2 regions of the Caballeronia sp. LP006 genome follow, and region 1 is predicted to be linked to the other one. Evidence: riboswitches for the same ligand, from Rfam matches in the RefSeq annotation. Region 1 holds a riboswitch; the other holds the start of a gene.
What was found. A riboswitch is a leader RNA that binds a small molecule or an ion and turns the genes downstream of it on or off. The one in region 1 is predicted to bind manganese.

Region 1 (14,604 bases):
CGCGGGCATTGCGTCCGCGATCAACAAGGCAAGCGGTAACCCCGGCATCACGGCGGCGGTCGTCAACGGCACCGATGGCGCGCACCTCGTGCTGCGCTCGGCGTCGACGGGCCAGGCCAACGGCATTACCGTGGCGGTCACGCCGAACATGCAGTCCGACGGCACGACGCCCGACGACAACGGTTTGTCCAAACTCAACGTGGCATCGACGTTGAGCGCCGCCACGACAGACTCGAACGGCAATGCGGTTCCGGCGCAGACGGCCATCAGCTCGTCGAACTGGACGCAGACGACGGCCGGCATGGACGCCAACTTCACCATCGCGGGCACGCCTGCCAGCAGCTCGACCAATGCGGTCACGACGGCGCTGTCCGGCGTGACGCTGAATCTCACGTCGGATGCGGTCGGCACGACGCAGACCTTGACCATCGCGCAGGACACGGCCACGCAGAAGACGGCCATCGATGGCTTCGTCACCGCGTACAACAACTTCATCACGACGGCCGCGTCGCTGACTTCGTTCGACTCGACCCAGGCAGCCGGTTCGCAAGGCGGCGCGCTGCTCGGCGACTCGATGATGAACACCATTCGCAACGCCCTTTCCAGCACGATTGCCAAGGGCGTGGGTTCCGGCACGAGCCAGGTGAACCTTGCATCGATCGGCATTACGCTGCAACCGGACGGCACGCTCAAGACCGACGAAGACGCGTTGACCGCGGCATTGTCGAGCAACTCGGGCGCGGTGGCATCGCTCTTCAATTCGAGCACGGGCGTAGCCGCGCAACTGAACAACAGCCTGACCGGATTTCTCGCGACAGGCGGTATTGTCGATACGCGCACGACCGCGCTCACCGCCGATCTTTCGAGCATCACGGACCAGCAAACCGCGCTCGCTTCCTACACGGCGCAACTGACCACGACCTACAACGATCAGTTCACCGCGCTCAACACGCTGATGTCGCAGATGGCGACGCAGGGCAGCTACCTGACCGCGCTCTTCGGCGGCACCAACAGCGCGGGCGCGCTGGCAAGCAACAAGTCGTAAGGAACGAACATGAACCAGCAAGAAATGATTCAACACGCCTGGGCACTGACCGAGGCGATCGAAGCAGCGGTCAACGAAGAAAACTGGGCGCGCGCGGCCGAACTCACAGAGGCGCGCACGCCGCTCCTGATGGCCGTGGAAGCGAATCAGCCGGCTGAATCGCTCGCGACCATTCGCCGGATTCAGGCGAGCATCGAAGCGACGATGGGCCGTGCAAACGCCGCGCAAGCCATGTTGTCGACGGCGTACCGCAAGTCGATGGATCAGGCGAAAGCCGCCGGACGATATCAACAAGCCGCGCGCTTCTAAAGTTTTTCCGGCACGCGCCGATAACCTTAATAAGAACAACGAGAAGAACGCGTCAGACATGACGCGGCGCTTCGCTCTTGATGCCCGCCTCGCGCGGGCATTTTTTATTTGAGTCGCTCGAAGGCTTCAGCGGCCGAGGGTTAAGGTCAGATAAGCCGCGTACAAGATGCCATTGCCAAGCAATGCCCATAACACCACGCCATTGCCGCGCGCGTTGAAGCGCAGCCATGCCGCCGCCGCGAGCGTGATCAGCACGCCGGTCAGCACTTCCACGCGCGGCTCCCACGGCGTCAGCATGATGCCGATGCCCGGCAGCAAGGTGCCCTGAAATACCATCGCGCCTGTGATGTTGCCGAACGCGAGCGTATCTTTTCCGCGTCGCGCCCAAAGAATGCTGTTCACCTTTTCCGGCAGTTCGGTCGCAATCGGAATGATGATGAGCGAGAGCAAGAGCGGCGATATGCCAAGCGCCGCCGACACGCCTTCCACACCGTGGATGAAGCCCTTCGCCCCGCCGACGAGCAGCACGATGCCGATCAGGAACTGCAGCATGATCGACCCGATACCGTTCGGCAAACCCACGCGCGTGATGAAGAGACGCTCGGGCGCTTCCGTGCCGTGTCCGCTTTCGACAAGACTCGCCGATGCCTTGAACGTGGTGATCACGTAAATCACGTATAAGCCGACGAGGCCGACCGCGAACATCGCCCGCACCTGCCACGCATGATGCGGCACGAACATGGCGCCGGCCGCAATCAGGAACGCGACGAGAAAGAAGTTCAGGTCGCGCGTGAAGCCGCTGCGCTCGGGCACGATCCGGCCGCGCAAGCCACGCGATTTGATGACCGCGAGCGTCATCAGGAAAGTGGAAAGCGTCGCGAGCATGAGTGGCGCGCCGAGAATGGCGCCGACACCGATCTCTTCGTTAACCGAACGGCTCGCCGTGCCGCCCAGCAGCGCGATGATCGGCACGGTCGTTTCCGGCAGCGCCGTGCCGACCGCCGCGAACAGCGATCCAGTCACGCCCTCCGATATGCCGAGCCGTTCGCCGAGATGTTCGAGCGCATTGGTGAAGAGTTCCGATGCGATAAGAATGACCGCGAGCATCAACGCGAGTTCGACGAAAAGCATCGTCATGCGGCACCTCGCGGGAAACGATGCAACGCGCATGCGCGAATGAGCGCGCAGCGAGACAGGGATTTTTGTAGTTGTGGGGACACGATGATTCCACGGTCGGACGTTCAGCGAACCACGATGCGCCATGCGCCGTCCGACCAAGAACGACAAAGCGCATCGATGGTCTCGCCAAACCGCCGGATGCGACAGCACCGACCGGTCGAACGCGCCACGGCAGCAAGGCCGAGGATGTTGACGCGTTCTCCTTCGCTGATGGAAGGAAGGCTACTCCCCAAAGACCGGGGCAGTGTAGCCTGAGCCGCCCGGTTCGGCAACCCGCACGGCGCGTTCGAGGCATAAGCGTATGCGCAACGATTCGTTGTCGAGCGGCGAGCGCTTCGCTAACCTAGCCGCGCGGATGCGCTACTTGCTCGCCACACGCGCACAGGGTAAAACCAGCCACAAGAACAATCGTAATGTGACCAGCCGGGTCACGGGAGATCTCATGCGCAACACACTTTTCGCTGCCGCCATCGCCGCGACGTTCGCCGCCGCGCCGCTTATTGCAATGGCCAAGCCGCTCACCATCTGTACTGAATCGAGCCCGGACGGCTTCGATGTCGTGCAGTTCAATTCGCTCGTGACGACCAACGCGTCGGCGGATGTCATCTTCAACACGCTCGTGTCATACGACGAGGCCGCGAAGAAAGTCGCGCCCGCGCTCGCCGAGAAGTGGGAGCTCAGCAGCGACGGTCTCACCTACACGTTCCATCTGCGTCCGAACGTGCAGTTCCAGACCACCGACTACTTCAAGCCAACGCGTCCGCTCAATGCCGACGACGTCGTCTTCACCTTCGAGCGCATGTTGTCGGACAGCAACCCCTGGCACAAGATCGCGGGCGCGAGCGGCTTTCCGCATGCGCAATCGATGGGTCTCGTGAAGCTCATCAAGGCCGTGACCAAGGTCGATGACAAAACGGTGAAGTTCGAACTCAACGAGCAGAACGCGACCTTCGTGCCGATCCTCACGATGGGCTTCGCATCGATCTATTCGGCGGAATATGCGGACAAGCTGCTGAAAGCGAACCAGCAAGTCGATCTGAACAGCAAGCCTGTCGGCACCGGTCCGTTCGTGCTCAAGAGTTATACGAAAGACGCGGTGATCCGTTATGACGTGAATCAGAGCTACTGGGGGCCGAAGCCTAAAGTCGATCGCCTGATTTATGCCATCACGCCGGACGCCGCCGTGCGCGCGCAGAAGATCAAGGCGGGCGAATGTCAGATCGCGTTGTCGCCGAAGCCGCAGGACGTGCTCGACGCGAAGAAGGACAAGTCGCTGAAGGTTAGCGAGACGCCCGCATTCATGACCGCGTTCGTCGCGCTGAACACGCAGAAGAAGCCGCTCGATAACCCGAAGGTGCGGCAGGCGTTGAACATGGCGTTCGACCGCACCACCTATACGAAGACGGTGTTCGAAAACACGGGAACGCCCGCGGTGAACCCGTATCCGCCGAACACGTGGAGCTATGACAAGAACATCGCGGCGTACAAGTATTCGCCCGATGCCGCGAAAAAACTGCTCGCGGATGCAGGCTTGCCCAATGGCTTCGAAACGACCATCTGGGTGCGTCCGAACGGCAGTGTGCTGAATCCGAATCCGAAAGCTGGCGCCGAACTGCTGCAGGCGGATCTCGCGAAGATCGGCGTGAAGGCGCAGGTGAAGATTATCGAGTGGGGCGAACTCATCAAGGAAGCCAAGCAGGGCCAGCACGACATGCTCTTCATGGGCTGGGCCGGCGATAACGGCGATCCGGACAACTACCTCTCGCCGCTTTTCAGTTGCAATGCGGTGAAGTCGGGCATCAACTTCGCGCGCTTCTGCGACCCGCAACTCGATAAGCTCATCGCGGATGGCAAGGTCACCTCCGACGTCGCGAAACGCACGAAGGCTTATGGGGACGCGCAGAAGATCATCCACGATCAGGCGCTGTGGATTCCGCTCGTTTATCCGACTGCGGCGGCAATCACGCGTGCCAACGTCAGCGGCTATAACGTGAGTCCGTTTGGGCGGCAGAACTTCGGGGCTGTGACGGTGCAGTGAGGGGTTTTACGCGGGCGAGTACCGGATCACCCCGTCCTCGCCCGTCTCGCGCGTAAGCGTGCCATCCAGCCACAACAAGTTCAGATGCGCGAGCGCTTCGCCAAGTGCGAAGGTCATCTGATGGATATCGAGCTTGCGCTTGAACATGATCGGCACGATATCTCCCGCGCTGCACGGACGCTGCGTGCACGCCTCGACCACTTCCGCAAGCCGCGCGCGATGATGGTCCCGCAACTGACCGATACGCGTGAGCACGCCGCGAAACGGCTTGCCATGCGAAGGCAAGGCGAGGACATCGGCGGGCATGTGTTCGTAGCGTCCCAACGATTCGAGATATAGCGCAAGCGGATTGCCTTCTGGCTCGATAGCGAACACGGACACGTTCGTCGAGATGCGTGGCAAAACCATATCGCCGGAAATGAGCAACTTGTCCGCCGCGCAATACAGCGCACTATGTTCGGGCGAATGACCGTAGCCCGAAATGATTTGCCATTCGCGTCCGCCAATCGCGATGCGGTCGCCATCGCGGATACGGCGGAACTCGGCGGGGATGGAAGGCACGAGCGTCGGGTAATAGCTGTCGCGCTTTCTCAATGCATCGAGCGATGCCTCGTCCGTTAGACCATGCGCCCCGAAGTGCTTCGCCGCGCGCTCGCCGCCGGCGTTCGAGCCATCGCCCGCGGCCATCACGCGGCCCATTGCATACTCGCCGAGCGCAATCCAGAGACGCACGTTCCAGCGTGCCTTGTCGCCACCCTTGCAGATCCAGTCGGCAAGACCGAGATGATCCGGATGGCAATGCGTGACGATCACGCGCAGCACAGGCAAGCCGTCGAGCGCGCTGTCGAACACGCTTTCCCAGTTCGCGCGAATATTTTCGTTCGAGATGCCGCAATCGATGATGGTCCAACCCTGCACGCCATCGATCTCATCGCGCAATAGCCACAGATTGATGTGATCGAGCGCGAACGGCAAAGGCATGCGCAGCCAGTAAAGGCCAGGCGCGACTTCCTTCACGCGCCCCGCTTCGGGCAATTCGTCGGCAAAAACATAATCGAGTTGATGTTCGAGTGCGTTCATTCTTTTGCGCCTCTGAAGTGTGCATGAATGCGGGTTCAAGCCACGTTGCAATTTCGCCAGGTTGACGATAACGTAAACCTCATTCTAACGTCGCATGTGTGATCACGTGCTCCGGCGCCGGCAATGACTCAAGCAATTCACTACACCATCAGCGAACTGGCGCGCGAGTTCGACATCACGTCGCGCGCCATTCGCTTCTACGAAGACCACGGTCTACTCGCGCCCGAGCGCGAAGGCGCGAACGGCCTGCGGCGTGTGTATTCGTCACGCGATCGCACGCGCCTGAAACTCACGCTACGCGGCAAGCGGCTCGGCTTTACGTTGTCGGAGATTCGCACGCTGCTGGACTTGTACGACTCGCCCACGGGCGGCACGCGGCAGTTGCAGGCTTTTGTCGATACCATCGCGGCGCATCGCGAAGTGCTTGAGCGGCAACTCGTCGATCTCACCACGACACTCGCCGAACTCGAAACATACGAGAAGCAAGGCCGCGCGCTCCTTGCCGCTGGCGTCGAAAAGCGCGCCCGCAGAGCCAAAGCCGCATGATGGCCAACGAGACGCCCAGCCGACATGAATCACTTCCCCAAGCTGCTCTCGTCGCAAATAGGCTTCGATGTCGCGCAGACGATACTCGAAGGCTTCGATCGCCATTACCGCGTCTTTCGCGAAGCGGCAGTCGAGGCGAAGCATCTGTTCGAGGAAGGCAACTGGCAAGCGCTCGCGCAACGCGCACGCGACCGCATCGCGTCTTATGACGATCGCGTCGCGGAATGCGTGACGTCGCTGGAAGACGAGTACGACGCCGAGACCATCGACGATGAAATCTGGCAGCAGATCAAGCTGCACTTCATCGGCTTGTTGACGACGCATCGGCAGCCGGAATGCGCGGAGACGTTCTTCAACTCGGTGTGCTGCAAGATCCTGCATCGCTCGTATTTCAACAACGATTTCATCTTCGTGCGGCCCGCCATTTCGACCGAATACATCGAGAACGACGAGCCCGCCGCCAAGCCGACGTATCGCGCGTATTACCCCGAGAAAGACGGGCTGCAGGCCACGCTCGAACGCATCGTCACGAACTTTCAGCTGGAGCCTTCGTTCGAGGATTTGCCGCGCGACGTGCATTGCGTGGTGGATGCAATCGAAGAGGCCTTTGGCCAACTCACGCCCGCGCCGAACTTTCAGATTCACGTGCTCTCGTCGCTGTTCTTTCGCAACAAGGCGGCATATGTCGTCGGGCGCATCATCAATGGCGATGCCTTACTTCCGTTCGCGGTTGCCATCCGTCATACGCAGCCGCACTTGCTGGCGCTCGACACCGTGCTTTTGAACCGGGAGCAGTTGCTCGTCATCTTCAGCTTCTCGCATTCGTACTTTCTCGTCGACATGGAAGTGCCGTCCGCGTATGTGCAGTTCTTGCGCAGCATCATGCCGGGCAAGCCGAAGGCCGAAATCTATACCTCGGTGGGCTTGCAGAAGCAGGGCAAGAATCTGTTCTATCGCGACCTGCTGCATCATCTGAAACATTCGAGCGATCGCTTCATCGTGGCGCCCGGCATCAAGGGGCTCGTGATGATCGTGTTCACGCTGCCTTCGTTTCCCTATGTGTTCAAGCTCATCAAGGACGCGTTTCCGCCGCCGAAGGAAACCACGCGCGAGAAGATTCAGGGCAAGTATCAACTCGTCAAGCGTCACGACCGCGTGGGCCGCATGGCCGACACGCTCGAATATTCGAGCGTCGCGCTGCCGCTTGCGCGCCTCGACGATGCGCTGATCCGCGAACTTGAAAAAGAAGCGCCTTCGATGATCGAATACGAAGGCGACAAGCTCGTCATCAAGCACGTGTATATCGAACGGCGCATGGTGCCACTCAATCTCTTTCTGCAAGGCGGCAGCGACGCGGACGTCGATCACGGCATCCGCGAATATGGCGACGCAATCAAGCAGTTGATTCAGGCGAACATCTTTCCCGGCGACATGCTGTACAAGAATTTCGGCGTGACGCGCCACGGGCGTGTCGTGTTTTACGATTACGATGAAATCGAGTATCTGACCGATTGCAACGTGCGTAGCGTGCCGCCGCCGCGCTACGAGGAAGACGAGCTGTCCGGGGAACCGTGGTATACCGTCGGGCCGCACGACATCTTTCCGGAGACGTACGGCACGTTCCTGCTAGGCGATCCGCGCGTGCGCGAAGCATTCATGCGTCATCACGCGGATTTTTTCGATCCTGCGCTGTGGCAGCGTCACAAGGAGCAGCTACAACGAGGCGAACTCGCCGATTTTTTCCCCTACGACCGGGCCCTGCGATTCTGCATCCGCTATCCGGAGCGTTTCGACAAGGCAACGGCATCGATACGCGCGGCTTGATACATCATCGAGCGCGCAAGTACCCGAAACACGACCATCACCATGACTGAGCAAAACGACCAAGCCTTCCATCCCCTCGCCCATCTCTTCGACAACAATCAGGCGTGGGTCGAACGCAAGCTATCCGACGACGCGGAGTTCTTCACGCGCCTCGCGCACCAGCAGGCGCCGGAGTATCTGTGGATCGGCTGCTCCGACTCGCGCGTGCCGGCGAACCAGATCATCGGCTTGCCGCCCGGCGAAGTGTTCGTGCATAGAAACATCGCGAACGTGGTCGTCCACTCGGACCTCAATGCGCTGTCCGTCATTCAGTTCGCGGTGGACTTGCTGAAGGTGAAGCACATCATGGTCGTCGGCCACTACGGCTGCTCGGGCGTGGGTGCGGCGCTCGTCGGCCAGCGCGTGGGTCTCGCGGACAACTGGTTGCGGCACGTCGAGGACGTGCGCGAAAAACACGCGGCGCTGCTCGATGAATGGCCGGTTGGAGAAGCGCGGCACCGGCGTCTGGTCGAACTCAATACCATCGAGCAGACGCTCAACGTGTGCCGCACGACCATCGTCAACGACGCGTGGGCGCGCGGTCAGGACCTCACCGTGCACGGCTGGACCTATGGCGTGCACGATGGCCGCTTGCGCAACATGGGCATGATGATCAGCGCGCAAGACCAGGTGGATTCAACCTATCAGGCATGCCTCGCCGCGTTGACGCGCGGCGGCGCGCATGCTGCGGCGAACGATGTGATCGCGTCGGATGCGGCGCGGCTCGGCGACGTTCCCGCCGTCATTCAAGGCGTCATCAAGGAGCTGAAACATGAGTGAGACATCGAAGGATTCCGTGGTCATCGTATCGGCGGCACGCACGCCGATGGCCGCATTTCAGGGCGATTTCGCCGCGATGACCGCGCCGCAGCTCGGCGCGGTCGCGATTCGCGCGGCATGCGAACGCGCGGGTCTCGAACCCGCGCGGATCGACGAAGCGATCATGGGCTGCGTGCTGCCTGCGGGCCAAGGTCAGGCGCCTGCACGGCAAGCGGCGCTCGGCGCGGGCTTGCCGCTTTCCACCGGCAGCACGACCATCAACAAGATGTGCGGCTCCGGCATGCGCGCAGCCATGTTCGCGCACGACATGCTGCTGGCAGGCTCGGCCGATGTGATCGTCGCGGGCGGCATGGAAAGCATGACGAATGCGCCGTATCTGTTGCCGAAGGCGCGCGGCGGCATGCGCATGGGTCACGGTCAGGTACTCGACCACATGTTCCTCGACGGCCTCGAAGACGCTTACGACAAGGGGCGTCTCATGGGCGCGTTCGCGGAGCAATGCGCGTCGTCGTATGAGTTTTCGCGCGAATCGCAAGATGCGTTTGCCGTCGAGTCGTTGCGACGCGCTCAGCGCGCCAACGACGACGGTTCCTTCGCCTGGGAAATCGCGCCTGTCACGGTGCAAGGCAGAAAGGGCGATACGGTCATCGCGCGCGACGAACAGCCGTTCAAGGCGAACATCGAGAAGATTCCATCGCTCAAGCCCGCGTTTGCCAAGGACGGCACGGTGACGGCCGCTAATTCGTCGTCCATTTCTGATGGCGCCGCCGCGCTCGTGATGATGCTCGAATCCACCGCCAAGCGGTTGGGCGTGACGCCGCTCGCGCGAGTCGTGGGTCACAGCACGTTCGCGCAGCAGCCCGCGTTGTTCACGACCGCGCCGGTTGGCGCCATTCGCAAGCTGTTCGAGAAGAACGGCTGGCGTTCCGGCGATATCGATCTCTACGAAATCAACGAGGCCTTCGCCGTAGTCGCCATGGCCGCGATGCGCGAGCACGATCTGCCGCACGACAAGGTCAACGTGAACGGCGGCGCGTGTGCGCTCGGACATCCTATCGGCGCGTCCGGCGCGCGCATTCTCGTGACCTTGCTTGCGGCGCTGAAGGCTCGTGGGCTCAAGCGCGGCGTTGCGAGCTTGTGTATCGGCGGCGGCGAAGCGACGGCCATGGGTATCGAACTGGTCTAAAGAGTTGGCGCCGTGCCACGACCATCCATAACAAGGGAAGATTGCACGTGACTTATCAGGTACATGGCGTTTCGTCATCGGGAAACTGCTACAAGGTGCGGCTCGCGCTCGAACAACTGAATCTGCCCTACGTCTGGCACGAAGTGGACATGATGAACGGCGCCACGCGCACCGAGTCGTTCCTGAAGCTCAATCCGAATGGCAAGGTTCCGGTGCTCGTCATCGACGAACAAACGGCGCTCACCGAATCGAACGCCATTCTCTGCTATCTCGCCGATGGCACGCCGCTCCTGCCCGCCGACCGGCTCGAACGCGCGCGCGTGCTGCAATGGATGTTTTTCGAGCAATACAGTCACGAGCCATATGTCGCGGTGGCGCGCTTCATCAAGCAGTTCCTGAAGAAGCACGACGATCCGCGGCTGCCCGACAAGATCGCAGGTTCGTACCGCGCGCTCGACGTGATGGAGCAGCATCTCGCCACGCGCACGTTCTTCGCCGCCGAGCGCTACACGGTGGCCGATATCGCGCTTTACGCATACACGCATGTCGCGGATGAAGCCGGTCTCGATCTCGCTAGCTATCCGGCCATTCGCGCCTGGCTCGCGCGCGTGAAGAACCAGCCGGGGCGCATCGACATGCCGAGCGTGGATCAATGAAGCCGGTGGAATGTCCTTGCGGCGGAGCATCGCCCAATCAACATCCGAACGCCCGCGCGCCGCGTTATGAAGCGTGCTGCGGGCGCTTTATCGAAGCCGGCGCCTTTCCGGCGAACGCCATGGAACTCATGCGTTCGCGCTATACCGCTTACGTCCTCGGCAATACGACCTACCTGCGCGCGACCTGGGACGACAAAACCCGCCCGCCCGATCTCGATGTCTCGAACGACACGCACACACGCTGGCTCGGTTTGCAAATCAAACGTCACGCTGTGATCGATACACAACACGAGGAAGTCGAATTCGTCGCGCGCTACAAGGTCGAAGGGCGAGCGCATCGCTTGCACGAAGCCAGCCGCTTTTGCCGCGACAACGCCGGCCACTGGGTCTATATCGACGGTGACGCAAAAGAAAAGTAAATGTCTCTTTAAAACATATAAATCCGATTCAGTATTAATTTCCTTGATTTCTCCTTTCAAATTAAATGGTTACGGGGTTACGCTTATTGTGCAGTGCAATTTTGAACAGTTAATCTCTCTTCACGTCAGGGCGCAGTCATTGCCGCGCCCCGATGTTCGCAGCGAAGCCCCGTATTGAAGCCAATTGTCATGCCTTTTCTAGGCATGGCTCCCGGAACCCGCATTCGATACTGCTCATCATGAGCAGCGAGATAGGTTTGTGACTTCAATCGTGCATTTGGGGCCAAGCCAATCAAGCCTTAATCGGAGCGAGGCGGAGTTAAGGGATGGCGATCAGAACCTGGTTGGTCGGATGCAGCATGGTGTGCTCACTTGCGACATCGTTCATCACGACTGTCGTGAAAGCCGAACCGATCGGCGGCGTTCGTCCCTCCGAAGGGCTTTCAGCCCCCGTCTTCGGCCAGATACCCGACGCGCTCGACGCTCACCTTCCAGTCGTCGGCAATGGTCTGAACGAAAGCATCGTTCAAATTCCCGAAGCCGACATCTCGCTCGAAACGACCGTTTTCAAACCGGACGGCGCGGGTCCTTTCCCGATGATCGTCTTCAACCACGGCAAGCTCCCCGGCGACTCCCACGCCCAACCGCGCAATCGGCCGGTCGCGCTTGCACGCGAGTTCGTGCGTCATGGCTATGTCGTGGTCGTGCCGAATCGCCGCGGCTTCGCGGGCTCGGGCGGCGACTACGCCGGCCATGGTTGCGATGTCGAAGCCAACGGCTTCGCGCAGGCGGAAGACGTCGCCGCAGCGGTCGCGTACATGAGCCAGCAGTCTTATGTCGACAAGACGCATATCGTCGTGGGCGGCACCTCGCACGGCGGCTTGACGACCATGGCCTACGGTGCGCGCGAAGCGGTCGCGGCGCCGGGCGTGCGCGGTCTCATCAATTTCTCGGGCGGTCTGCGTCAGGACGAATGCACCGGCTGGCAAAAGAATCTCGTCGATGCCTTCGGCGCTTATGGCGAGAACGTTCGTTTGCCTTCGCTGTGGCTCTACGGTGACAACGATTCGGTGTGGCAAGGCGACTTGTCCACGCAGATGTATGCCGCGTTCGTGTCGCACGGCGCACGTGCGCAGATGACCGACTTCGGCACCTACAAGAACGACGCGCATCGGCTCGTCGGCGACCGCGACGGCGTGCAGGTCTGGTGGCCGCGTGTGAAGGCGTTCCTCGCGCAAGTCGGCATGCCGACCACGGTGCAATATCAGGTCGCCGAGCCGCATTCGCCGAAGGCCACCGACTTTGCGAACCTCGATGCCGTGCAGTCGGTGCCCTTCATCGATGAAAGCGGCCGCAACGGCTATCGCAACTTCCTGAGCCAATATTCGAGCCGCGCGTTTGCCGTGTCGAACTCGGGCGCGTGGTCGTGGGCCGAAGGCGGCGACGACCCGATGTCCGTCGCGCTCGCCAGTTGCCAGAAGCAGAGCGCCGATCCCTGCAAGCTCTACGCGGTGGATAACGCCGTCGTGTGGAACGAAGCGGGCGAGCAAACGCAGACGGCATCGCGCTGATACGCTTCTTCCCTCCAAAATTTTTTGAACGCCGGCCTTGCGCCGGCGTTTTTGCTTCTTTCGCCCGTGTTGGCGGTCCGTTCGGCGAAGTTAGCCGCGATCGTGCTTTTCACCACTTCGTGGAAGCGTGCGCAGGCGATCCAGGACCCGGCCGAAAAGCGAAGCTTCCGGATATTTTCGCCATAATCGAAGCGCGCGAAGTCAGGCGCAATCCTCGAATAGCGCAGGCCCTCGCGGCTTGCCCGATGTATCCGGCTGGCGCCATGCGCCGCCTGGGAGCCGTTTTTGAACACAGAAGACAATCAGGACTGGGTCGCGCGCTCGCTCGCCGCGGTGTGGCACCCGTGCACTCAGATGAAACACCACGAGCGCATGCCGCTCGTGCCCATCGCGCGCGGCAAGGGCGCGTGGCTCTACGACCCGGCGGGCAACCGCTATCTCGACGCCATCAGTTCGTGGTGGGTCAATCTGTTCGGCCACGCGAATCCCGAGATCAACCGCGCGCTCAAGGATCAGCTCGATACGCTCGAACACGCGATGCTCGCGGGCTGCACGCATGCGCCCGCCGTCGAACTGGCCGAACGCCTGTCCGCGCTCACACGGCACACGCTCGGTCATGCTTTTTTTGCGTCCGATGGCGCGTCCGCCGTCGAGATCGCGTTGAAGATGAGCTTTCACTTCTGGCGCAACCGTGGGCAAGGTGAAAAGCGCGAGTTCGTGTGCGTGGCGAACAGCTATCACGGCGAAACCATCGGCGCGCTCGGCGTGACCGATGTCGCGCTCTTCAAGGACGCATACGATCCGCTGATCCGTCACGCGCATGTGGTCGCATCGCCGGCGGCGAGTGGCGAAGACCAAGCCATCGACGCCATGCGCGCGCTCTTCGAACAACGCGCCGCGCATCTCGCCGCCGTGATCGTCGAGCCGCTCGTGCAATGCGCGGCCGGCATGGCGATGTACGACGCGTCGTATCTCACCCGCTTGCGCGCCCTGTGCGATGAACACGGCGTGCATTTGATCGCCGATGAGATCGCGGTCGGCTGCGGCCGCACCGGCACCTTCTTCGCGTGCGAGCAAGCGGGCATCTGGCCGGACTTCGTGTGCTTGTCGAAGGGCATCAGCGGCGGTTATCTGCCGCTTTCCATCGTGCTCACGCGCGATGACATCTACGCCGCTTTCTACGATGACGACGTTACGCGCGGCTTTCTGCATTCGCATTCGTACACGGGCAATCCGCTTGCATGCCGCGCCGCGCTCGCGACGCTCGATCTGTTCGAAAGCGCCAACGTGCTCGCGGAGAATCGCCGCAAAGCCGCGCTTTTGCGCGAGGCCTTGCAGCCGATCGTGAAGCATGAACGCGTGCGCAATCTGCGCGAGCGCGGCACGATCTTCGCGTTCGATGTCGTCACCGAAGATCGCGCGTTCTCGCGTCGCTTCTTCGAGTTGGGGCTGCAGCGCGAACTGTTGCTGCGTCCTATCGGCAAGACGGTTTATCTGATGCCGCCATACGTGCTCACCGACGACGAACTCGCGCTGCTCGCCAGGCGCACGCGCGAAACGCTCGATGCCACGCTGGCCGCCGCCGAGGCCACCGCATGAGCGACACATCGAAAGCGCTCTACGAAACGCTGCAGCAAGGACTCGCCGATATCGACGCGCGCGGTTTGCGCCGCCGTCGCAGAACCATCGACAGCGCGTGTTCGGCGCATATGACCGTCGATGGCCGCGCGATGATCGGCTTCGCGAGCAACGACTATCTCGGGCTCGCCGCCCACGAAGCGCTGCGGGAAGCGCTTGCCGAAGGCGCGTCGCTGTATGGCGCGGGCAGCGGCGGCTCGCATCTGCTGGGCGGCCATTCGCGCGCCCACGCGCAACTCGAAGACGATCTCGCCGCGTTTTCGGGCGGCTTCGTCGACAACCCGCGCGCGCTTT
Region 2 (14,604 bases), on a different contig from region 1:
TGGCGGCAGAACGCTGGTTCAAGGCGGCGCGGCCATCAGGCATTCGTCCGGCGGCGCGGACTGCATGAGCCCGAAGCCCGAAGCCCGAAGCCCGAAGCCTGAAGCCCGAAGCCCGAAGCCCGAAGCCCGAAGCCCGAAGCCCGAAGCCCGAAGCCCGAAGCCCGAAGCCCGAAGCCAAAATTTACCGGCTTCTGACGAAGGCAAGTAAATCGGTATTCGAAGATCGCTGTTTTTACCGCTGAAGCTATAAAGAATATTGTTTTTCAATCGGTCCGGCGTTTAAAAGGCATGCATGACTTGCATCCGAAAGGCGGGTTTCGCCGTATCGACTCCTAATCGATTCAGCTACGCCTTACAAGCGGAGTCAAAATTTCCTCTCCTCGCAAACGTTTGCGCAGGATTTTGTGTTTCAATACCAAAATAAAATATCGGCTGCGCTTTTCGATATTTCCGCGATTACAATTCGCGATCCGTCGATTGGAACAAGAGCTATGCACTCGCAATTCGAGGCTTCGACTCCGAACATGAAATCAAAGGCGGAACATAACCGTCAGGCGCACTTTCAGCGCTGGTTCGCTATTTTTGCAAGTCTCGCCCATTCCCGGCTGCCGCTTCCCGCTTATCTGCAAAGAGTCACGGATACCTTGAGGGAAGTTGCCGGCGTGGCGTCCGCGGTTGTCGAGTGGATCGAAGGCGATCAGCTCGTCTATTGCGCGGCGAGCGGAGTCGCCGCGAAAAGCGTCGGCACGCGTCTGCCGACCGCGGGCAGTCTTTCGGGCTTGTGCATCACGCGGCAACAAGCGCTCATCAGCCGCAATACGGCGAATGATCATCGCGTGGATCGTGCTGCATGCGAAGCCGTCGGCGCTGTATCCATGGTGGTCGCGCCGGTCATTTACGAAGGCCGGTCGGTCGCGGTGCTGAAACTCATTTCAAGCGAAGCCGATTACTTCAGCCAAAGCGATATCTCCATTCTCAACGCGTTTTGCGCGTGCATTGCGGAAACCTTTGCACGCGAGGAAATCGCGCAGGAGAACCGCAAACTCCTGCAAGAGAATCAAAGCGTAAATGCGGACCTGACGGTCGAATTGTCGTTACGTATCGAATACGAAAAAAAAGCTTGCCGATGCCATGCGTCGTCGCCGCACCGTGCTCGACAACGCGCATATTGCGTTCGTCGCCATGGACGAAGCCGGCATGGTCGTGGACTGGAACGAGGCCGCAACCAGCCTCTTCGGCTGGCGCGCGCAAGAGGCGCTCGACCGCGAACTCGCGCAGCTCATCGTGCCGGAGCGTTATCGCGATGCGCATCGCGCCGGTCTCACGCGCTATCTCGCCACCGGCGAGGCGCGCATGATGAATACGCGCGTGGAACTGCATGCGCTGCGCCGCGACGGCAGCGAATTCGCCGCCGAGCTGACCATCAGCGAAGTGTGGTTCGACGGGCAGCGGCAGTTCGCGTGCTTCATTCACGACATCACGGATCGCCGCCGCGCGACGGAAGCGGACGAACGCCTGCGGCTCCTCATCCATTCGGTGAGCGACTACGCGATCTGCATGCTCGACCACGACGGCATCATCCGTTCGTGGAACGACGGCGCGCGCGCGCTCTACGGCTTCACCGCGCAAGAAGCGATCGGCCGGCATTTCGCGCTCTTCTATCTGTCGGACGAACAGGGCCGCGACCGTCCTGGCGACGACTTGCGTCTCGCGGCGGAACGCGGCCGCACGGAACACGAGGACTGGCGCACGCGCAAGGACGGCTCGGAGTTCTGGGCGCACGTCATTCTGAGCGCGCTGGCCGCCGCCGATGGCCGCGAAAAAGGCTTCGTCGCCATCACGCGCGACATGACCGCGCGCAGGCGTTTGGAAGAACTCGAGGCGTCGAGCCGCCGCATGAACGAGTTTCTCGCGTTGCTCGGCCATGAACTGCGCAATCCGCTCGCGCCCATTCGCAACGCGGTGAGCATTCTCAAACTGAAGGCTTCCGACGATGCCGATGTCATTCGCAGCCGCCATATCGTCGACCGGCAGCTCGCGCATCTGACCAAGCTGGTGGACGATCTGCTCGAAGCGGGCCGCGTGAGTTCCGGCAAGATCCGGCTCGCGACCGAGACCGTGGATATCGCCGATGTCGTGCACCTGAGCGTCGAAGCGAGTCAACCGCTTTTCGAGGCGCGCGGGCAGCGGCTCGACGTGGACGACAGCGGCCAGCGCCTCTTCGTCAATGGCGACCCGACGCGGCTCGTGCAAGCGCTCAATAACCTACTCAACAACGCGGCGAAATTCAGTCCGCCCGAGTCGACCATCCGGCTGGAAATCGGTCCACGCGGCGGCGCGGCGCTTCTGCGCGTGACGGATCAGGGTCGCGGCATTTCCGCCGATGCGCTCGCCTCCGTGTTCGATCTTTTCGTGCAGGAGCATGCGCCGGGCGCGCATCCGGATGAAGGCGGGCTTGGCATCGGCCTCACGCTGGTTCGAGCGATCGCCGAATTGCATGGCGGCCACGTCGAGGCCAAGAGCGGCGGCACTGGCAAGGGCAGCGCGTTCAGCTTGTGGCTGCCGCTCGCGCAACCGCCCACGCAGGGCATCATGCCGCCTTCCGCGCCGAATGCGGTGGCGAGCCGTCAGCTCGACGTGCTCGTCGTCGACGACAATCGCGACTCGGCCGACAGCATGACCTTGCTCGTCGATATGCTCGGTCACGCGGCGCGCGCGGCGTATGACGGCCCGGAAGCGCTGGCATCGTTCGGGACGACGCGTCCGCAAGTCGTGCTGCTCGATCTATCGATGCCGGGCATGACGGGCTTCGACGTCATTCGTCAGATGCGCGATGAAGGCAAGCGTGTGATCGTCGCCGCAATGACGGGTCTTGGTTCCGACGAAGACATGGCGCGCACGCGGGCGGCCGGGTTCGACGCACATTTGGTCAAGCCGGTGGATTTGCCTGAGCTGGAGCGCGTGTTGGCGATGGCGGGGAAGTGAAGGTGTGCGGGCGGTTGGCGTTGGGCATCCTGCGGGCCTATGCCAAGCGTTGAGCCGTCGGCGTCAAGTCGCGACCGCCTGCGCCGCCTCGCGGACCACTTTTTCCGCTGATCCACGCGCTTTAGACAAGCGCAACGTGCGCGCTCAACCAATCGGCGCGACAATGCGTCATCGCTGACCCGCGCGCACTCATCGCCATGACTTCTTTCGCAACGCTTACGAATCTCTGGCAACTCGCCGGCCTTCCCGACGATGCCCTCCACCTCGTCGATCTACCCGGACACGACCCGGTGTTCCCGTCATCCTTCGCCGTGGGCGAAGCGGCGCAATCGACCATCGCGGCGGCAGCGCTCGCGGCCTCCGAGTTGGCTCATGCGCGCGGCGTCGACCGCCAGCGCGCGAGCGTCGACATGACGCACGCGGCCGTCGAATGCACCGACTGGTTCACGGTCGATGGTGCCGAACCCGAGACCTGGGGTGAATTCTCGGGCCTCTACCGCACGGCCGATGGCTACGTGCGCATACACGCAAACTTCGAGCATCATCAGGATGGCGCGTTGCGCGTGCTGGGTCTCGACCCGCACAGCGCCACGCGCGCCGATGCCGAACGCGCGCTGCTCGAATGGCGCGCGAACGATTACGAAACCGCGTGCGCCGAACGCGGCCTCGTCGTGACGATGCTGCGCAGCTTCGAAGAATGGGATGCGACGCCGCAAGCCAAAGCCATCGCCGCGCAGCCGTTGCTGAAAATCACGCGTATCGGCGACGCCGCGCCTCTCGCGCTGCCCGCGCTCGACAATGACGCGCGCCCGCTGACCGATATCCGCGTGCTGGACGTCACGCGCATCCTTGCCGGTCCCACGGGCGGTCGAGCGCTCGCCTCGTTCGGCGCGGACGTGATGCTCGTGAATTCGCCGCATCTGCCGAACATTCCCGCTATCGCCGAGACGAGTCGCGGCAAGCGCTCCGCGCATCTCGACCTGCGCACGGAAGACGGTCGCGCGACGCTGTGGCGGCTGATCGATGAGGCGCATGTCTTCTCGCAAGGCTATCGGCCGGGCGGGATCGCCGAGCTTGGCTTCGGGCCCGAGGCGCTGGTGGCGCGGCAGCCGGGCATCGTGTACGTGTCCTTGTCGGCTTATGGCACGGAAGGTCCGTGGGCGGATCGGCGTGGCTTCGATTCGCTCGTGCAGACCGCGATAGGCTTCAACGCCGCCGAAGGCGAAGCGCAGGGCGATGGCAAACCGCGAGCGCTGCCCATGCAGATGCTCGACATGGCGAGCGGCTTTCTGATGGCATTCGGCGCGGCCGCCGCGCTATGGAAGCAACAAACGGAAGGCGGTAGCTGGCACGTGGAGGTTTCGCTCGCACAGACGGGACACTGGCTGCGCGGGCTTGGACGTATCGACGGAGGGTTGAAGACGGCGCGGCCGGACATCGCCGCATACACCGAGGAAAGCAAATCGGGTTTCGGCATGCTGCGCGCGGTCACGCCGAGCGCGCGCTTCGAGCGCACGCCGGCGGGTTACGCGAGGCCATCGGTGCCGCCGGGAACGGATGAGGCGAAGTGGTGAGTTCGTGGCTTGGGCGGCGCTTTCTAACGCGACACGCAGAACTTCGCATCAACTCAAGTAACCCAGATGCTCCGCAAGGATCACGCTGCCCACGCCGATGAGAATCAGCCCGCCCAAGATCTCCGCGCGCTTGCCGATAGTCGCGCCGACCAGCCGTCCGACCATCACGCCGATGGTCACCATGAGCATGGTTGCGAAGCCGATGGTCGCGGCGGTCGAGAAGATATCGACGTCGATGAACGCGAGGCCCGCGCCGACCGCCATCGCGTCGATGCTGGTGGCAAAGCCCGTGACGGCGAGCACCCAGAAGGAATGTGAATTGGGCTTCTCTTCTTCGTGAGCCGATTTGCTTAAGCCTTCGCGGATCATGCGCGCGCCGAGCACGAAAAGCAGGCCGAAAGCGATCCAGTGGTCCCACGCGGTGACGTATTGCGCGGCGGCGCGGCCGAGCGCCCACCCGACGAGCGGTGTGAGCGCCTCGATTACGCCGAAGATGACTCCCGCCTTGAGCGCCTCGCCGATGCGCGGTTTATGCAGGCTCGCGCCTTTGCCCACGGCGGCGGCGAAGGCGTCGGTGGACATGGCGAAAGCAAGGAATACGGTGGAAGCGAGGTTCATCGAGTAGCGCTCTGGTCTGGTCGGGCAAGCACAAGGACAGAAGGCGCGCCCGACCGGAAGCGCATTCTGTCGATGGTCTTGCCAACCTGTGACGGCTGCCCATGCCACGGTCGAAAGACCGAGCGTGTTGACATGGGCGCTTTCCCGGGCGGGAAAGCCGGCTACTCCCCAACGAAGAAATGCGAGCTTAACACGACAGATCACCCGATCCGGACCATTGGGTTAAAGTGGGTTGCAACGCCGCATCCCTAACGCTCAGGAGGCACCATGGAGGCAGAACACATCACCCAGTCAGAAGCCCGCGCGGCCGTCGAGCGTCTTTACGCCGCCTTCGCGCAAAAGGACGTGAACTTGCTGCGCCAAGCCGTGACGTCGGACTGGGAATATCTGCCTGAGCCGGCAGGCTTCAAAGCCGGTCCCGACCAGATGATCCCCATCTTCGCGGAGATGGCGGCTGCGCTGCCTGACATGCGCATCGAGATTCTAGACATGCTCACGCAGGACAATCGCGTCGGCGTGCGCGCGGAGGTGAGCGGTACGCAGTCCGGTCCGTTGATGGGCATCGCGGCGACATCGAAGCCGGTTCGGTTTGCCATTCACTCGTTCCATGAGATACGCGATGACCGTGTGTCGAAGACGTGGCATCTGGAAGACTGGTTGAGCGTGTTTCGGCAAATTGGCGAAGTGCCGCGCGATATTGGATCGGATGCGTAATTCGAGAACGCGCGAAGTCGATTGAAACGACAAAGGTCAGAAGCATACGTCGTTTATCATTCTCTCCAACACGTCGTGGGCGGCGCGTCGCGAATTTTCTATTTTCAAATGCGCCGCGCATTGCCCGCTGACTATTCAGCTTTAATTTTTCCGACCAAATAAATCTCGCAACGCGTTTCCTTCTGAAGCCTGAATCGCTGTCGCCATTAAGATTACATCCTCCGCTCTTCGATTATCTCGCAAAGATAAGCGCGGCTCGTGAAAGTGACGCGATTAAGTCTTGATTATCCCGTCTGTCACCGTCTATATTTCTCGACGCACCGCGCCATTTCCATCGGCAAAAGGCGCGGCCCCGCTTGCGCTTCGCGTTATCAGCATCGCGCTATTCACCTGTCTTCGCGTCCGCGAATGAATTTAATTTTCCGCGACATAGGCGAGCACACGTCATCGGCTTGTTTTGGATTATGCAAATCGCTCATCGCTTAATTCGTTTTTGCAGAAACACAAAACCGGTTTTGCCTGCGATCTTTTCAGCAAGTCTGTTATTAACCGCTTGCGGTGGTTCGGACAGCGCTAACGTGCCATCGAGCGTCGATAATTCACGCTATCGTCATCACGCCGCGTCCGCCGCCATAAATCCCGTCGCCAGCGATTTATTCTACGGAATGAACGGTCACAACAGTTATGGCGATGTCTATTATCTCGCTGGCGCCGCCAGACAATTAGCGCAGCTTCAGGATCTCGGCATCAAACTGTATCGCAACGAGGTGTATAGCAAATCAACCGCCATGCGTCTCGCCAATGTAGCCAACGCGCTGGCCGCCGGTGGGGTCACGGTGTACCCGGTGATCTTGATGGGAATCGATTTCGCCGATGAAGACTCCGCGTATCAATCGGCCTATGCGCTCGCGCGCGACGTCGTGAGTGTGCAGCGTTACGCCTACTACGAAGTGACCAACGAACTCGGCTCGGCAACGGTCGCCGGATGGGTGGACGGCGTGCGGCCCACGGACTTCGACAACCAAAAGTTCCAGATTGCGCGTGGCGTCATCCGAGGCATGATCGCCGGCATTAAGTCGATGGACCCGTCGGGCAAGATCGTCATGGGCGGCAATGCGTGGATGCAATACGGCTTCGTGACGATGCTCGCGAACGGCACACAGCCGGACGGTTCGGGCGGGCATCCCATCGTGACGTGGGATATCACGGCATGGCACTGGTACTCCGACCAGGGCAACATCGAGCACGCGTGCGGCGGCACGGGTTGCTACAACGTCATCGGCGCGCTTGCCCGGTTCGGCAAGCCGGTATGGATCAATGAAATGGGCGTGCGGCCCGACTTCGGCACCGATCAGCAAGCGGCCGCCTTCCTCGCCAACGACATGCTCGGCGGCCTGAGAGCGATCGCGGTGCGCTACGACATCGAATCCTTGCAGATCTACCAGCTCTACGACGATCCGCCAGGCGGCGAGGGACCTTACGGCGTGATCCTCGACGACGGCCAGACGCCCAAGCCCGCCTACGCCGCCGTAAAGCAATTCATCGCCACCAATCCGCGTCCATGACAGGCATCACCGCAAACCGAACACGCCCACGCCGTTGCGCGTCCCCACATAGACCTTGCCGTTCGCGATCATCGGCGTAATGAACTTGTTGCCCTGCCCGAACTGATCGCGCGCGCCCGCCGCCTGGTTGCTGTTGTAAAGCTCGCGCGCGAGATTGCTGGCGTCGTAGGCGTGCAGCACGGCGATGGTGCCATTCTCCACCGCCCACACGATGCCGTTCGCCGCGCCGTTCGCAGACACGCTCGGTGTGGCGCCCGGCGAGCCGAAACTGTTCGCGGTCTGGCTCGTCGGCGTCGTGGACAAGGCGGCGTTCGCGATGCCGAACGCCTTGATGCTGTCGCCAATCGAGCCGAAATAAACGGTGTTGTTGAAGTACGCGGGCATGGCGAACATCGGGCCGCGAATCTGCCCGACGATCTCCTGATAGATGTGATCCGCATTCGAATCGAACTTGCCCATCGCGTCGCGATTGACCACGTAGATCGTCGATGTCTTGCCCGCGCCGAGCGCGAGATGATGCGTCGTGCCGCCCGCATCGACGAGATCGGGCAATACGAGCGCGCCGCCCGAACCCAGATCTTCATCGGCTGCCGATTCGTTCACCGTGTTCGACGGCTGGAAATAATCAGTGACGGCGAGGGCGGGCGAAGTCCCGAGTTTCAGAAAGCCGTTGCCGAAATTGCCATGAATCGGCATGCCGTTGCCGTCGAGCGTGGCGTCGAAAGTGCCGTTGGCATCGAGGAAATAGATTGACGTGCCGTCCGACGCGAGGCCCGCGCCGCTCATCCAGATCGCGCCCATCTGGCCGTTCGGCGTGAGATTGAGCACGTTTGCCTGCTGCAGCGTGCTGGCGTTATAGCCGATCACCCAACCGGTGTACGGCATGATGTCGCAATGCGATGTCCACGCGGTATAGACCACGCCGTTTTGCAGCAACAGCGAAGCGCGCTCGGCGTACTGGCCGGGATCGAAGCTCACGCGGCCATTCGCGCTGCCCGCGCCCGTGCCGGGATACGACGCGGCAATTTCGGTCGGACCGTTGAAAAGTTCCGCGCCTGTCGTGATGTCGAGCGCGTGAATGCGCTGGTGATACTTGCCCGACGTGTCTTTCGACATGCCGACCACGTAGATCGCGCCATTCGGGCCGCGCGTGCGGTCGATGACCGGCGTCGCCGTAATGCCGATAGTCGGCGTGATCTGGCCGCAGCCATGGTCGTCGCTCGGTGTTTCGCCTGCGCCTAACGTCGACGATTTCCACAGAATCGCGCCGGTGTCGGCGTCGAACGCGTAGACACTGGCGTTTTCGGTGGCGACGTAGAGCACGTTGTGCGTGCCGCCCGCGATTGCCACGCTCGTCAAGAAGAGCGGTTCCGCGTCCACGGGTCCGTCCGCCGCAAGCACGTTGAGCTTGCCGAAGGTCGTCGAATTGACGTTCGCGGGCGTGAGCTTCGTTTCCGCGAGTTGCTGGCCCGTGCGGCCGATGTCGTTGTGATAGGTCGCAACGTCCATCGGATGGGCGACAGGGGTAACGACGGTGCCCCCGCCCGCTCCGCCCGAAGACCCCGAAGACCCCGAAGACCCCGAAGCGCCTGAAGCGCCTGAAGCGCCCGATGCGCCGGAAGGGCTCGATGCGCCCGCGGGACTCGACGCGCCTGACGGAGTCGACGCCGCCGACGGACTAGAAGCCGCTGACGGATTCGACGCCGGCGCGCTGCTGCCCGCCGCCGGAGTCGAACTGGACCCGCCTCCCCCGCTGCATCCGCCAATGATGGCCGACACGATTACTGCGCTACACAGCCACGGCAACGCGCCGGCACGGCTCGAGCGATCCCCTTTCATACATCCTCCCTTCTGGAAGAACGGCGTAATCAGTCGGTTTTGCCCTGCATTGGAGCAATTTGGATTCCACTTCCATCACATGCGGCCTGTGCCCTTTAGCTTGCACGCAAACCACACTTTTGGAAATATTGAAAGCAACTTGTTGCACTGCGTCACAACATGCTAATATAGGGTTATTACCTAGTTAGTTACCCTAGGTCGTTCATTTTTAAGGGAGTTTAGCCATGGCCGTCATCGCCGTTACCTCAAGTTCGTTTGTTTTCGCCATTGCCAAGACCGTGCGCGCCGCTTTTCTGGACGCGCTCAAGACACGCGCAAAAGTCAGCAAGCTGATGGCCGATGCCTATCGGCGCGCGGCTTGAGTCGCTCCACACGCGGCGGCGATCATGCTGTCGCGCAGGTTGAAAAAGGAACGGCGGGCAATTGCCCGCCGTTCCTTTTTTTTCGCTTACCGTTTGCGCTACTGCAGCGTGTAGGCAATCACGTAGTCGCCGGCTTTCGTGCCGAGCGAACCGTGGCCGCCAGCCGTGACCAGCACGTATTGCTTGCCGCTGGCATCGGCGTAACTCATCGGCGTCGCCTGGCCGCCCGCGGGCAGACGCGCTTCCCACAGTTTGTTGCCATCGCGCACGTCGTAGGCGCGCACGTACTGGTCGAGCGTACCGGTGAGGAACGCCACGCCGCCTGCCGTGACCATCGTTCCGCCGAGGCTTGGCACGCCGAGCGGCATCGGAATGGGCAGCGGCGCGCTATCGCGGATCGTGCCGTTCTTGTGCTGCCATGCAATCCCGCCCGTGCGCAGATCCACGCCCGCCACGTAACCCCACGGCGGCGCCTGACACGGAATGCCGAGCGGCGAAAGAAACGCGCTGATTTCATAGGCGAACGGCGTGCCGCGCGCCTGCTTGATACCGCTCGTCTCGCTGCCCTTCTTTTCTCCTTGCTGCGCGTCGAGCTTCTCGCGCGGAATCAGTTTCGACACGAACGCCATGTAGTCCGGATTCGCGATGAGGATCTGCCGCACCGGATCGACTGACACGCCGCCCCAGTCGAACACGCCGAAATTACCCGGAAACACGAGCGTGCCCTGCTCGGACGGCGGCGTGAACGGGCCTTCGTATCGCAGACTCTTGAACTTGATACGGCACCAGAGCTGATCGAACGGCGTCGTGCCCCACATGTCGGCCTCGCGCACGCGCGGCGGATTGAAGTTGAGCGCGGAAACCGCCTGCGTCGGCGCGGTGTGGTCGCCACGCGCAGCGCCTTGCGGCACCGGCGTCTCGGTAATGGGCACGATCGGCTTGCCGGTCTCGCGGTTCAGCACGTAAATGCTGCCCTGTTTCGTCGATGCGATCACCGCCGGTTGCGTGCCCTCCGCCGTCTGCAAATCGACGAGCGTCGGTTGACCGCCCACATCCATGTCCCACAGATCGTGGTGCGTGAACTGGTAGTTCCAGCGCAGCTTGCCCGTGAACGCATCCAGCGCGACCAGGCCTGCCGCGAAGCGCTCGGCTTGCGGCGTGCGCTGTCCGCCCCACTGATCGGGCGTTTGGTTGCCCATCGGCAGATAGATGAGCCCGCGCTTTTCGTCGACGCTGAACATCGACCACATGTTGGGCGAGTTGCGCACGTAGGTGCCGCCCGGCGCGATGGGTTCGGTGGCGTCCGGATTACCCGAGTCCCAGTTCCAGACCAGATGGCCGTCGTTCACGTCGAACGCGCGGATCACGCCAGAAGGTTCGTTGTTCGATTCGTTGTCCGTCACGTGACCGCCGACGATTACCAGATTGCGCACGACAGCGGGTGGCGAGGTGGAGTAATAGCCGCCAGGTGTGAACGGTCCGATGTTCAAACGCAGATCGATCGCGCCGTTCTTGCCGAGGTTCGTGCAGGGCTTGCCGGTATCGGCGTCGAGCGCAAAGAGCCGGGCGTCGGCGGTCGGCAGAAAGAGACGGCGCGAGCACTCGCCGGTGGCGGCGGTTTGAGCAACGGCTACGGGTGCGGCCGGTGCGGCCGGTGCGCCAGGCGCGGATGCTTCGGCGGGCGCGGATGCGCTGGCCGAAGCGGTGGCGTCGGAAGCCGTCGTATCCGTCGAAGCCGCGGGCGCGGATGCGCTCGCGTCGAGCGCTGGCGCGGAAGCGGAAGCGGAAGCAGCCGCATCGGCGGCGGAGGGCGGACCCACGTGCATTGCCGCATCGTAATAAGCGACGCCCCGGCAAGTCATGTGCTCCCAGTGTTTGAAGCCGATGGGACTTTGAATCTGCGGATCGAAGCGCCAGCGTTCCGCACCCGTCGCGGCATCGAGCGCGATCACCTTGCTATGCGGCGTGCACAGAAAAATGGTGTTGCCGACCTTGATCGGCGTGTTCTCGTCCGTCGTCTCCGTGGGATCGTCGGGGCCGGGCATGTCGCCGGTGCGAAACGTCCACGCCACTTTCAGCTGATGCGCGTTCTCGGGCGTGATCTGCGCGATCGGCGCATACCGTTGCGCCAGCGGCGAGCCGCCGTAATCGGTCCAGTCGCTTGCCGCGCGTCCAGTGCCGGCGTTCAGATCGGCCTGATTCGGATCGGCGGCTACGTTGACATCGATACGTCCCGGACGGTCATGGAAGTCCTGAAAGTACGTGCCTGCACCGAGCAACAGCGTGAGGATGACGGCAGCGGCCAGCGGCACGCGGGCGGCGCGTGCAGTCGAAGGCGGCCCGAACAGCGCGCCGCGATGCACGAACGGAATTAGCAGCCACAGTGCGAGCAGCAGCCAAATCCAGAGACGCGGCATGAGTTGCCAGAAATCGAACTTGACTTCGAAGACGGCCCAGATCGTCGAGGCAAACAGGAAAATTGCAAACAGCAAGAGCGCGGAGCGCCGCCGTATCAACAGCAAAAGGCCGGTCAGTACGATGGCCGCGCCCGCGATTACGTAGTACCACGATCCTTGCAAGGTCACGAGGTAAGCACCACCGGCCGCAAGCACCGCGCCGATGATGATGAACCCGACGGCCGTGACGAACGTGAGCGGATGAAGTCTTCCGGTGCCAGCCATACTGCTACCCTCCGTGATGATGAATGGCGGAACACAGCCGTCCTGCGGCCGTGGTTCGGACATGGTGAACCGGGGGAGGATAGCAATTCGCGTGCCGTGACGACACCTTGCAACGGCTCAAGCCAGAGCGCGCGGCCAGCGTCCGAGATGAACGTCGGCCATGGGGAGATCGGCGAGTAATGCAGCTTTCAGATCGCTTCGTTCGGAGAAGCGCGGCGCGTCGAGCCACGCGAGGAACTCGTCGCACCACACGCCCCACGCGTTCTGGTCGAAATCGAAGTCTTCGTCGATACGCCCGTTATCGCGCAGGTACGCGCCCATCACTTGCTTGCCGTTCCAGTAAGCCACGGCCACGTCGTTGAAATCAGCGGTCATGCCGCGCGGCAGGTCGCGCAACAACATGGCGACATGCGCTTTGAACGAGGCAAAATCGGTCGGTCTCATCGCGTGCTCCGCTTCAGGGATGTCATCGTGCCCGATATCGCGTGCCCGCCTCAGCCGAACACGCGCTTGTTCAGATCCTTCTCGAAGGCAACGGTCCAGTGGGAGCCATGCCCGATGCGATATTCGCGTTCCTTCGAAGTGGATCGCCGCACGATCGTTACATAGCCCTGCAATGGATAGACGTCGTCGACGACATCCGACGCGCCTGCTTCGGTCACGAGGAAATCGCCCTCGGTGAAACGGTGGCGCGCGAGAATCGCAAGAAACTCCGCTTTCTCGTCCGGTGCGATCACTGACATGGCGGCCCTCCGGGACTGAACGCTGCTTCATTCAAGGTAGCACACGCGCGCGGGAACGTCGGGCAAAACACGCGCGGAGTGTGGGGCGCAGCCCTTTATCGAACGAGGCCGATACTAATGAACATTCGTGTGATTTCGCTATGCGCGATGGCGTTGATGCTTCGCGCTGTCGCGGCTAGCAGCGCCGAAGCCGCGCCATGCGGCACACTCGAAGGCGCGGCGGGCAGCTCATTCGCGCTGCGCGAAGGCGAAAGCGTGAATCTGAAACGCGGCGACGAGACGATACACGGCGCGCTGCACGTCTATCGAGACGATGCGGTGTATCGCGTGTACTGGCAGCCCGATGGACGTCCCGAGCAGTACGTGCTCGCGAATGCGGGAGAGAACAGCGTGCGGCTCGTTGCGACGCCGCCGCGCGGTTCGAAGGTGGATGCGGGACCGGGCACGCTGCCTTCGCAGAGCGTGCTCTCGTGTCCCGCTTTATGACTAGCGCGCCAGCACCTTGCCGATGGAGTCCGCCACCACCTGCACGTTGCTGTCGTTCAGGCCCGCGACGCACATGCGGCCGGAGCGCAAGATATATACGCCGAACTCCTCGCGCAGACGGTCCACTTGCTCCGCCTGCAAGCCGGTGTACGTGAACATGCCGCGTTGCTTGATATAACGCGCAAGCGCCTCGCCGCGTACATGCTCGCGCAGGCCGTCGTGAATCGCGTGCCGCATACGCGCGATGCGCTGACACATCGCCGCCAGTTCCTCGCGCCACGATTGCGCGAGTTCCGGCGTGTTCAGCACCTTGGTCACGATCTTCGCGCCGTGCGTCGGCGGATTACTGTAGTTCGCGCGCACCGCGCTCGTCAATTGACCGAGCACGCGATCGGCTTCGACGGCATCGTCGCACACGACATGCAGGCCGCCACAGCGCTCGCCGTACAGCGAGAAATTCTTCGAGAACGAGTTGGCGACGAACGCCGGCACGCCGCGCCGCGCAATCTCGCGCACCGCGAAGGCGTCGGCGTCGAGCCCTGCGCCGAAGCCTTGATACGCCATGTCGACGAAGGGCAGCAAGTCGCGCTTTTGCAGTACGTCGATGACCTTCACCCACTGCGCTTCGTCCAGATCGACGCCTGTTGGGTTATGACAGCACGCATGCAGCAGCACGACGCTCTTTGCAGGCAGCTTGTCGATGGCGTCCAGCATGGCATCGAACAACAGCCCGCCGGTTGCTTCGTCGTAATAGGGATACGTGTTCACTTCGAAGCCCGCGCGCTCGAAGATGAAACGGTGGTTCTCCCAAGTCGGATCGCTTACCCACACCTTCGCGTCCGGGAAGTAACGCCGGATGAAATCCGCGCCCACTTTCAACGCGCCCGAACCACCGAGCGTCTGCACGCTCGCAATGCGTCCGTCGGCACGCGGTGCGCTCTCGGCGCCAAAAACGAGCGTCTGCACGGCATCGCGATAATGCGCGAACCCGGCCATCGGCAGATACGGCTTCGGGCCGAGTTCCTGCAAGAGCGAAA

Region 2: linked by a shared signal. The riboswitch ahead of mntP (manganese efflux pump MntP) and the one ahead of P9250_RS19305 (sodium:calcium antiporter) in region 1 are both predicted to bind manganese.

What each region holds. Positions count from the first base shown of each region.
Region 1 covers NZ_JARTVW010000005.1:546,443-561,046, reverse strand. Annotated here, with positions in the region: gene fliD (flagellar filament capping protein FliD) at 1-1,045, shown strand, start outside; gene P9250_RS19310 (flagellar protein FliT) at 1,055-1,354, shown strand; gene P9250_RS19305 (sodium:calcium antiporter) at 1,481-2,491, opposite strand; yybP-ykoY riboswitch at 2,609-2,776, opposite strand; gene P9250_RS19300 (ABC transporter substrate-binding protein) at 2,976-4,571, shown strand; gene P9250_RS19295 (MBL fold metallo-hydrolase) at 4,578-5,651, opposite strand; gene P9250_RS19290 (MerR family DNA-binding transcriptional regulator) at 5,775-6,197, shown strand; gene aceK (bifunctional isocitrate dehydrogenase kinase/phosphatase) at 6,222-8,021, shown strand; gene can (carbonate dehydratase) at 8,064-8,840, shown strand; gene P9250_RS19275 (acetyl-CoA C-acetyltransferase) at 8,833-10,026, shown strand; gene P9250_RS19270 (glutathione S-transferase family protein) at 10,074-10,682, shown strand; gene P9250_RS19265 (YchJ family metal-binding protein) at 10,679-11,101, shown strand; gene P9250_RS19260 (alpha/beta fold hydrolase) at 11,428-12,672, shown strand; gene P9250_RS19255 (adenosylmethionine--8-amino-7-oxononanoate transaminase) at 12,958-14,271, shown strand; gene bioF (8-amino-7-oxononanoate synthase) at 14,268-14,604, shown strand, end outside.
Region 2 covers NZ_JARTVW010000003.1:260,304-274,907, reverse strand. Annotated here, with positions in the region: gene P9250_RS05975 (GGDEF domain-containing protein) at 1-68, shown strand, start outside; partial or broken gene P9250_RS05970 (GAF domain-containing protein) at 492-941, shown strand; gene P9250_RS05965 (PAS domain S-box protein) at 1,132-2,985, shown strand; gene P9250_RS05960 (CoA transferase) at 3,183-4,559, shown strand; gene mntP (manganese efflux pump MntP) at 4,608-5,177, opposite strand; yybP-ykoY riboswitch at 5,193-5,359, opposite strand; gene P9250_RS05950 (ester cyclase) at 5,445-5,891, shown strand; gene P9250_RS05945 (lipopolysaccharide biosynthesis protein) at 6,557-7,456, shown strand; gene P9250_RS05940 (PQQ-binding-like beta-propeller repeat protein) at 7,463-8,965, opposite strand; gene P9250_RS05935 (hypothetical protein) at 9,520-9,657, shown strand; gene P9250_RS05930 (glucose/quinate/shikimate family membrane-bound PQQ-dependent dehydrogenase) at 9,756-12,338, opposite strand; gene P9250_RS05925 (hypothetical protein) at 12,456-12,782, opposite strand; gene P9250_RS05920 (hypothetical protein) at 12,833-13,081, opposite strand; gene P9250_RS05915 (hypothetical protein) at 13,199-13,567, shown strand; gene P9250_RS05910 (amino acid aminotransferase) at 13,568-14,604, opposite strand, start outside.